One region of the Bacillus sp. OTU530 genome, then DNA from elsewhere that is predicted to be linked to it. Evidence: predicted binding sites of a transcription regulator. Region 1 holds the regulator's gene; the other holds the start of a gene.

Region 1 (4,300 bases):
GGCTGGATCATTGTTACATATATTGCAATGCAGCTATCCGGCGCAATCGGACTACCACTTTTAATTAAAACAGGATGGTATAATCAGTATGAACGCGAGGCGAAGCTCCAGATAGCTTCCGGACATTGGGCTATTATCAGCTTTCTCACGGCCCTTCTCATTATTCTATGGCTTTTGAGAAAAGACCGGGGGCAGATTAGCACAAATGGCCAAAAATCAAATGCGGCTACAACAGTCGTTTGGATGATAACAGGGGTCTTCTTGGCCTTCTTCGCACAGACGATTGCAGGAATGATTGAAATGAAAGTATTCGGTATTGAACCCGGTTCCGAAAACACAGAACAGCTCATTGAAATTGCAGCTGCCACACCTTGGTTCATTCTTGTAACATCTGTGTTGGCGCCTGTACTCGAGGAAATTGTTTTTAGAAAAATTTTATTTGGAACACTCTATAAACGTTATAACTTTTTGGTTGCGGCAATTATCAGCTCCCTAATCTTCGCTGCCGTTCATTTGGATTTCTCCCATTTACTCATTTATATGTCCATGGGGATTGTGTTTGCCTTTCTATATGTACGAACACAAAGAATTATTGTTCCTATCACAGCTCATGTGATGATGAATACCTTTGTTGTACTTATAAATCTTGTATTTAAAGACGACATAGAGCGAATGATGCAAAAAGCTGAAAAACTGCAAGCATTTATCGGAGGATTTTAATTATGCGAAGCTCACCACTGTTTATGGCCACACTATATTTTGTTCTCGGTTCTGTTTTCACATACTTAGCCGTGACAAGTGTGGAGACTACGATTTGGAACTTTTATACGCTGCTTTTAATTGTTATGGCAACATTCGATTTTGGACTAGCCTTAAGGCTCATCCTTCTGAATATCAGGCTGCGAAAGCTAAAAACGCCTAAAAAATAAAAACGCGGGACATCTGCCGCGTTTTTTTTATTTTGGATAATGCTTGAGGAAGTAGACAAGCGTCTGCAATTCCACTGCCAAATCAATATGATGAATACGAATATGCTCTGGAACATCAATCCGAGCCGGCGTAAAATTCAATATACCTTCTATTGCAGTTTTCGCCAATCGATCTGTTACTGACTGCGCTACATGAGAAGGCACCGTTAAAATTGCTACCTTAATATCATCCGTAAGTCTCTCTTCTAGTTCATCTAGATGATAAACAGGGATATCCGCAATCGTTGACCCGATTTTTCCTGTGTCTACATCAAATGCCATCTGAATCCTTGTATTATTATTTTTCGTGAAATTATAGTTTAAGAAAGCGGTTCCTAAATTCCCAACCCCAATTAAAATAACCCCAATTACATCGTCCTGATCGAGTGTTTGACTAAAAAATGATAAAAGATAATTTACATTATAGCCGTATCCTTTTTTTCCTAATGCGCCAAAATAGGAAAAATCTCTTCGAATCGTAGCGGAATCTACCTTCACTGCCTCACTCAGCTCAGCTGATGAAACACGCTGCTTACCAGAAAGTGATAAATTTTTAATAAACCTGTAGTATAAAGGCAATCGTTTCGCAGTTGCCTGCGGAATCTTCGGCTGCTCCATAGATGTTCCCCCTCCTCGCTTCTCCCTACTCCATTTTATATGTTATTAGAATAAATTTGTAGAAGTTTATTCATCTAAAGCTTTCTTTGTATAATAGAACTAGACTATGTCACTCAATTTAAACTATACACTATTTTTAGTTATATTGAAAAACATAAGTTTTATGTAAGAGAGACGAACTAGAGGTGATTGCATTGATACTACTACAAGTGAATGGATTGGTAAAGCAGTATGGCGCTGATGTAATTCTATCAAATATAAAGCTAGAGGTACAAACACGTGACCGCGTTGCGCTTGTCGGCCGCAACGGTGCGGGTAAATCTACGCTTTTAAAAATCATTGCCGGCGAGCTATCGTATGATGGAGGAGAAATCATCAAGCCAAAGGATGTAACAATGGGATATCTAGCCCAGAATACTGGATTAGAAACTTCCTTAACCATTTGGGAGGAAATGATTACCGTATTCGCTGAGCTGCAAGCAACCGAGCGGGAAATCCGCCGGCTAGAGCAAGAGATGGGACGCGAGGAAGTATTTACTGATGAAACGCGCTACAATAAACTGCTTTCCGATTATGACAGATTACAGCAAACGTATAAAGAAAAGGGAGGCTATCAATATGAAGCAGATATTCGTTCCATATTGAGCGGGCTGGGTTTTCCGATCGAAACGCACGGCACAGTCATCTCTACCTTAAGCGGCGGGCAGAAAACGAGGCTCGCTCTCGGCAAGATGCTGCTTACAAAACCAGATTTACTTATTCTGGATGAACCGACAAACCATCTTGATATTGAGACACTTACATGGTTAGAGCAGTATTTACAGGGCTATCCCGGAGCAATCTTAATTGTTTCACATGATCGCTATTTCTTGGATCGTCTTGTAACACAGGTATACGAAATTTCCAATAAGCAAAGTAAAAAATTCACAGGAAATTATAGTAAATATTTAGAAGAAAAAGCTGCCTCCTATGAACTGGAGATGAAGCGCTATGAAAAGCAGCAGGAAGAAGTATCAAAAATACAGGATTTCATCCAACGAAATATCGCTCGTGCTTCTACAACCAAACGGGCGCAAAGCAGACGAAAACAGCTTGAACGAATGGACTTAATGGAAAGACCTCTCGGCGATGAAAAATCGGCTTCCTTTCACTTTGATATTGACCGGCAAAGCGGAAATGATGTGCTAAAGGTGAAAGATTTAAAAATAGGATATGCAAACGAGGCCATCGCTCAGCATATTCATATGCATCTTACACGAGGGGACAGCATCGCTCTTGTTGGACCGAACGGAATTGGAAAATCAACGCTTCTAAAATCCATTATCGAACGGCTGAAGCCGCTGCAAGGAACGATTTCCTTTGGTTCAAATGTTACGGTTGGCTACTATGATCAGGAACAAGCAAACTTGACCTCCTCCAAACGTGTTCTGGATGAGCTATGGGATGAATTCCCGCTAAAACCGGAAAAAGAAATTCGTACAGTTCTCGGCAACTTTTTATTTTCTGGAGATGATGTATTAAAGCCCGTCTCTTCGTTAAGCGGTGGCGAAAAGGCTCGTGTCGCCCTCGCTAAACTTATGATGCAAAGGTCAAACTTTCTAATCTTGGATGAGCCGACAAACCATCTGGATTTAAGTAGTAAAGAAATATTAGAGAATGCCTTAATCGATTTTCCTGGCACCCTTTTATTTGTTTCCCATGACCGTTATTTTATCAATCGTGTAGCTACAAAGGTGATTGAGCTGTCAAGGGAGGGCTCAGAGGAGTATCTAGGTGACTATGACTATTATGTACAAAAGAAAGCGGAAATGTTAGAGCGGGCACAACTACAGCAAGAGGAACAAGGGCAGCCAGCTAAGGTTGAGCAAACAGCAGAAAAACGAACCTATCTTGAGGATAAAGAGCGAAAAAAGCTGGAGCGACAACGAATCCGGAAGATTGAAGAGCTTGAGGCACGCATTATGGAGTGGGAAGAGCAAATTGCAGCATTAGAAGAAAAGCTCTGTCTTCCCGAGGTGTTTCAAGATTATGAGCAGGTTCAGCAAATCAATGCAGAAAAGCAAGCCCTGCAAGAGCAGCTTGAGCTTGATATGGCCGAGTGGGAGAACCTACAAGAATAAGTTTAGACGGTGTCCTGCCAAGAACCAACATGACCCAGTCATAATAAAAAAGTCAGTGCTTCACTGACTTTTTTATTACACTTTAAGAAAGGATAAATTTCTAGCTGGAAGACCATTCGACGTAGCGGGAAATTTTAAGAATAAAGTATAAGGGCAACTACGCCTCTGTCTTCACCCAAGGGCGGGGCTCGCCAATCGGCGAGTTTTCCTTATCCACAGATCCGCTTAACCTCATCAACTTATCCACATTATCAACAAGGAAACATCCACTTATCAACAACTTTTACACAAATCATTGATGGTTAACCACATTTCCCAACATATTTATCCACAGAAAAAGCGATTCCTGTTTATAATCTAACATTCGAGATCTAAGCCTGGATTTGCATTTAAAGCCAAATTGGCCCGCTTGCCCTGACTGTATAAAATAGTACCTGCTGCCGCAATCATAGCAGCATTATCCGTACAAAGCGACAATGGCGGAATCACGAGCTCTATGTTCTGCATTGGTGAAAATGCCTCCTGCAGACGGTTACGCAGGCCTTTATTGGCAGCTACACCTCCCGCAAGCAATACCTGCTTTACTCCATATTC
Region 2 (4,300 bases), on a different contig from region 1:
GACACATATGCCTCAATCGCATGCGTTAATACGTCCATTCCTGTATCAGCTGTAATATGCGGCGGTACCGTCATCACAAATTGTGGATCGACGATGGCAACGTCAGGTGTTAATTCGTAATCTGCTAACGGATATTTAATATTGTTCTGTTTATCCGTAATAACCGCAAACGGTGTAACCTCTGACCCTGTACCAGACGTTGTTGGAATCGCAACGAATTGTGCTTTGTGGCCAAGCTCTGGGTACTTGAATGTACGCTTGCGAATATCAAGAAACTTTTGCTTTAAGCCGTGAAAGCTTGTTTCTGGATGCTCATAGAAGAGCCACATTCCTTTTGCGGCATCCATCGCAGAACCGCCGCCAAGGGCGATAATAACGTCCGGCTGGAACGCGCGCATCATCTCCGCTCCTTTAAATACTGTTACGTCAGATGGGTCCGGCTCGACATCAGAGAAAATTTCAACCTGTACATTGTTAGGATTTTGATTTAGGTAATGTGTGATAATATCAACGTAATTCAATTTGACCATCCCTGGATCGGTTACAATGAATGCACGGGAAATCTTCGGCATTTTAGCTAAATATTGTGTTGCGTTTTTTTCAAAATAGATTTTGGGAGGCAGCTTAAACCATTGCATATTATTATTACGGCGCGCCATCCGCTTTACGTTTAATAAGTGTACGGCTGTTACGTTAGCAGAAACAGAGTTTTTGCCGTAGGATCCGCAGCCAAGTGTTAAGGACGGCAAGAAAGCATTATAGACATCACCGATTCCCCCTTGAGCAGCCGGTGCATTTGCAACAATGCGGCAAGCCTTCATGCGAAGGGCAAACTCTCGTTGCAGCGCTTCATTCGTAGAGTGGATGACCGCTGTATGGCCGAGTCCGCCAAGGTTCAGCATATTCTCGCATTGCTGGAAGCCTTCTTCGATATTTTTCACACGAATATAAGCAAGAACCGGGCTTAATTTTTCACGGGATAGCGGATATTTCGCACCTGCTCCAAGAATCTCTGCCACGAGAATTTTCGTTTTCTCTGGCACTGTAAAGCCGGCAAGATTGGCAATATCTTCAGGAGATTTACCAACAATGTCAGGATTTACAGCGCAGGTGTCTTCACGAATGACAAGCTTCTCCAGCAGCTTCTGCTCTTCTTTTGTAACGAAATAGCAGCCATTTGCAATCATTTCTGCCTTTACTTCTTTATGTACTTCTTCATCTACAATAACTGCTTGCTCAGATGCACAAATCATGCCATTATCAAATGTCTTAGAGAGAATAACATCATTCACGGCACGCTTCACCTTCGCTGTTTTCTCAATATAGCAAGGAACGTTACCAGGACCTACACCGAGAGCCGGCTTTCCTGTGCTATATGCAGATTTCACCATACCTGCTCCCCCTGTGGCCAACACAAGCGCTACTCCCGGATCATTCATAAGAAGCTTCGTTGCTTCGACAGAAGGCTGTTCGATCCATTGAATGCAGGATTCTGGCGCTCCTGCCTTGACAGCTGCTTCATATAAAACACGTGCAGCTTGCGCAGAGCATCGCTGTGCGGACGGATGGAATGCAAAAATAATTGGATTTCTCGTTTTGATCGCAATTAATGCTTTGAACATGGTTGTGGATGTCGGGTTTGTTACAGGGGTTACTCCGGCTACTACACCGACTGGCTCTGCAATTTCAATGATGCCAGCTTGCTCGTCCTCATAAATAATACCGACAGTTTTATTGTGTTTAATGCTATGCCAGATGTACTCTGTTGCAAATATATTTTTTGTAATTTTATCTTCATAAATACCGCGGCCCGTCTCTTCTACCGCAAGCTTTGCAAGCGGCATATGCTGATCCAAACCGGCGAGGGCCATTTCGTGAACAATTGTATCAATTTGTTCCTGTGTAAAGGTCGAGAGCTGCTGTAATGCCTTTTGCCCGTTTTGTACGAGCTCATGAATCATTGCACTTGTGTCTTGCACCTGCTGCGCCATTTGTTCTTTCACTGCCATGTTTGCTCCTCCTTAGTGGACTAACAATGATGTCTAGTCCTGTTTAATTTTGTGAAATTAATCACAATCTCTACACTCATACTATACTGCATAATTGGAAAAAAAGTGTGTGAAGCATTTGTGAACTATTTCATATATATTTTTTCGACAAAATATGTATTATTTGTAATGAAAATGTAAATAATATACATTTATTTTTTATTCTGCGAAAACATATGCTATAATAAGAACATACTTTATAATGAAGGGATTTGAAACCATGGTTGCTCGAAGGAGCATCTGGAAACGTCAAGATTTGTCGTACACTTAGCGTCTTTTTTCGTTAGACAGTGTTTGTCTACGGAAACAAAACGAAAGTGGGCGAAAGTATGTTGGATCAACGACCCCGTTATTCCTTCTGTTATATATAGCGTAGTTAGTTTTTTAGAAAACTAACTACAAAAGAGCAAGGCGCTCTTATGCTGTATATGCAGTAGTTAGTTTTCTATCAGGATTTTCCCGAAAAAACTAACTACGAAAGAGGAATAACCATGAAAAGGATTCGTTGGCAAGAGTTTTTGATGATTTTGTTTGGTTCATTTGTTTTAGCAGCTGCATTTTATCATATTCACGTACAAAATAATTTAGCAGAGGGCGGCTTTATCGGAATCGCTTTGCTGGTACAAGCGTTATTCCATATTTCTCCGTCCATCACAACTCTTTTATTAGATATTCCATTAATTTTACTGGGCTCGAAGATATTAGGAAGGCAATTAGCGTTTAAGACCATCATTGGCGCAACCTCCTTCTCCGTTTTTTATTCTCTCATGGAGCGATATTCTCCGTTTCAAATTAACCTTTCGCAGCATCTATTTTTCGCAGCGCTGCTTGGAGGCGTTCTTGTCGGCTTTGGACTTGGACTTATTTTACGATACGGAGGCGCAACGGGTGGAGACGATATTTTGTCGATACTCATAAGCAAAGTGTCACGCCTATCTGTTGGTAAAGTGTATTTTATTTTCGATGTGCTTGTTCTCATTTTGTCACTCGTATACTTGTCGTGGGATCAAGTCGCCTACACCGGATTTTCGGTGACGGTGTGCGCATATATAACGGATTGGGTGATGACATACCATAGACGAAAGAAAACGGAATCAGCCTATATATAAGATGAAAAAGAGGCTATGCGAAAGGAAGGTAATTCCTGTTGCATAGCCTCTTATTGCACTTTAAAAAGTATCAATTTCTAGCCGGAAGCCCATTCGACGTAGCGAGAAATTTTAGGAATACAGTGTAAGTGCAACTACGCCTCTGTCTTCGCCCAAGGGCAGGGCTCGCCAATCGGCGAGTTTTCTTTACACTGTAAAAGTATCAATTTCTAGCTGGAAGCCCATTCGATGTAGTCAGAAATTTTAGGAATACAGTATAAGTGCAACTACGCCTCTGTCTTCGCCCAAGGGCAGGGCTCGCCAGTCGGCGAGTTTTCTTTACACTGTAAAAGTATCAATTTCTAGCTGGAAGCCCATTCGACGTAGCGAGAAATTTTAGGAATACAGTATAAGTGCAACTACGCCTCTGTCTTCGCCCAAGGGCAGGGCTCGCCAATCGGCGAGTTTTCTTTATTACATTAGAAAGTATAGCTTCTAGGCTTGTCTCACTTCAGCGCTCCGCTTCCCGCAGTCATAGTGAAGAGCTTTTGCTCAAACCAGGTATTTTGTACATCCCTGCTACGAACTAAATTCTTTTAACTTCCCGAGCAATTCTTCAGCCTTTCGTTCGTATGATACATCATTGAATAAGGAGGCCAATCTTCGGTAGTCATTATAGGCATCCAACAATTCATCTACATGCTGGCGGGCCGGGAGTTTCGGCGGCTGTTTCGTCACCTTTGCTTTTACCGGATAACGATAACCGCACATATCCTGTATTTTGTAATACTCATCCTCAACCTGCACGATTTTCACCAGTTCATATTCCTCTGCATCCATCATGTAACCGTCAAATTCACGAAGCAATTCATATACGATGTGCGTCCAATCTTCATTGCCTTCCACACCATAGCCTTTTTCCAGCCGATAACCGACAATTCGATAAATATGTCCGTCATTCTCGGCAAACTGTACTGTATCATTGAGCCTAAACTTGAAGTATCGAAACATTTTGTCCTCACCTCAATCATAATCTCTTTATGACATACTTTGTCAAAAGATAGACAAATCTATGCATTCTAACTGCATATAGCAAGGAAATAGATATAAGGCCTATAAAGAAAACTTGCCGATTGGCGAGCCCCAATCTTGGGCGAAGACAGA

What was found. The regulator Rex, encoded in region 1, represses fermentation and respiration genes when NADH is low (regulators of the CRP and FNR family bind a similar motif). The targets are predictions, from matches to a motif close to TTGTGAAATATTTCACAA.
Region 2: the regulator Rex is predicted to act here: its motif matches at 2,059-2,076, upstream of adhE (bifunctional acetaldehyde-CoA/alcohol dehydrogenase).

The regions. Positions count from the first base shown of each region.
Region 1 is NZ_JASATP010000084.1:3,000-7,299, reverse strand. It holds gene AAHB12_RS29860 (CPBP family intramembrane glutamic endopeptidase) at 1-720, shown strand, start outside; gene AAHB12_RS29855 (YdiK family protein) at 723-929, shown strand; gene AAHB12_RS29850 (redox-sensing transcriptional repressor Rex) at 957-1,586, opposite strand; gene AAHB12_RS29845 (ABC-F family ATP-binding cassette domain-containing protein) at 1,781-3,706, shown strand; gene tsaD (tRNA (adenosine(37)-N6)-threonylcarbamoyltransferase complex transferase subunit TsaD) at 4,064-4,300, opposite strand, start outside.
Region 2 is NZ_JASATP010000030.1:51,253-55,552, forward strand. It holds gene adhE (bifunctional acetaldehyde-CoA/alcohol dehydrogenase) at 1-2,009, opposite strand, end outside; gene AAHB12_RS20070 (YitT family protein) at 2,540-3,157, shown strand; gene AAHB12_RS20075 (histidinol dehydrogenase) at 3,716-4,147, opposite strand.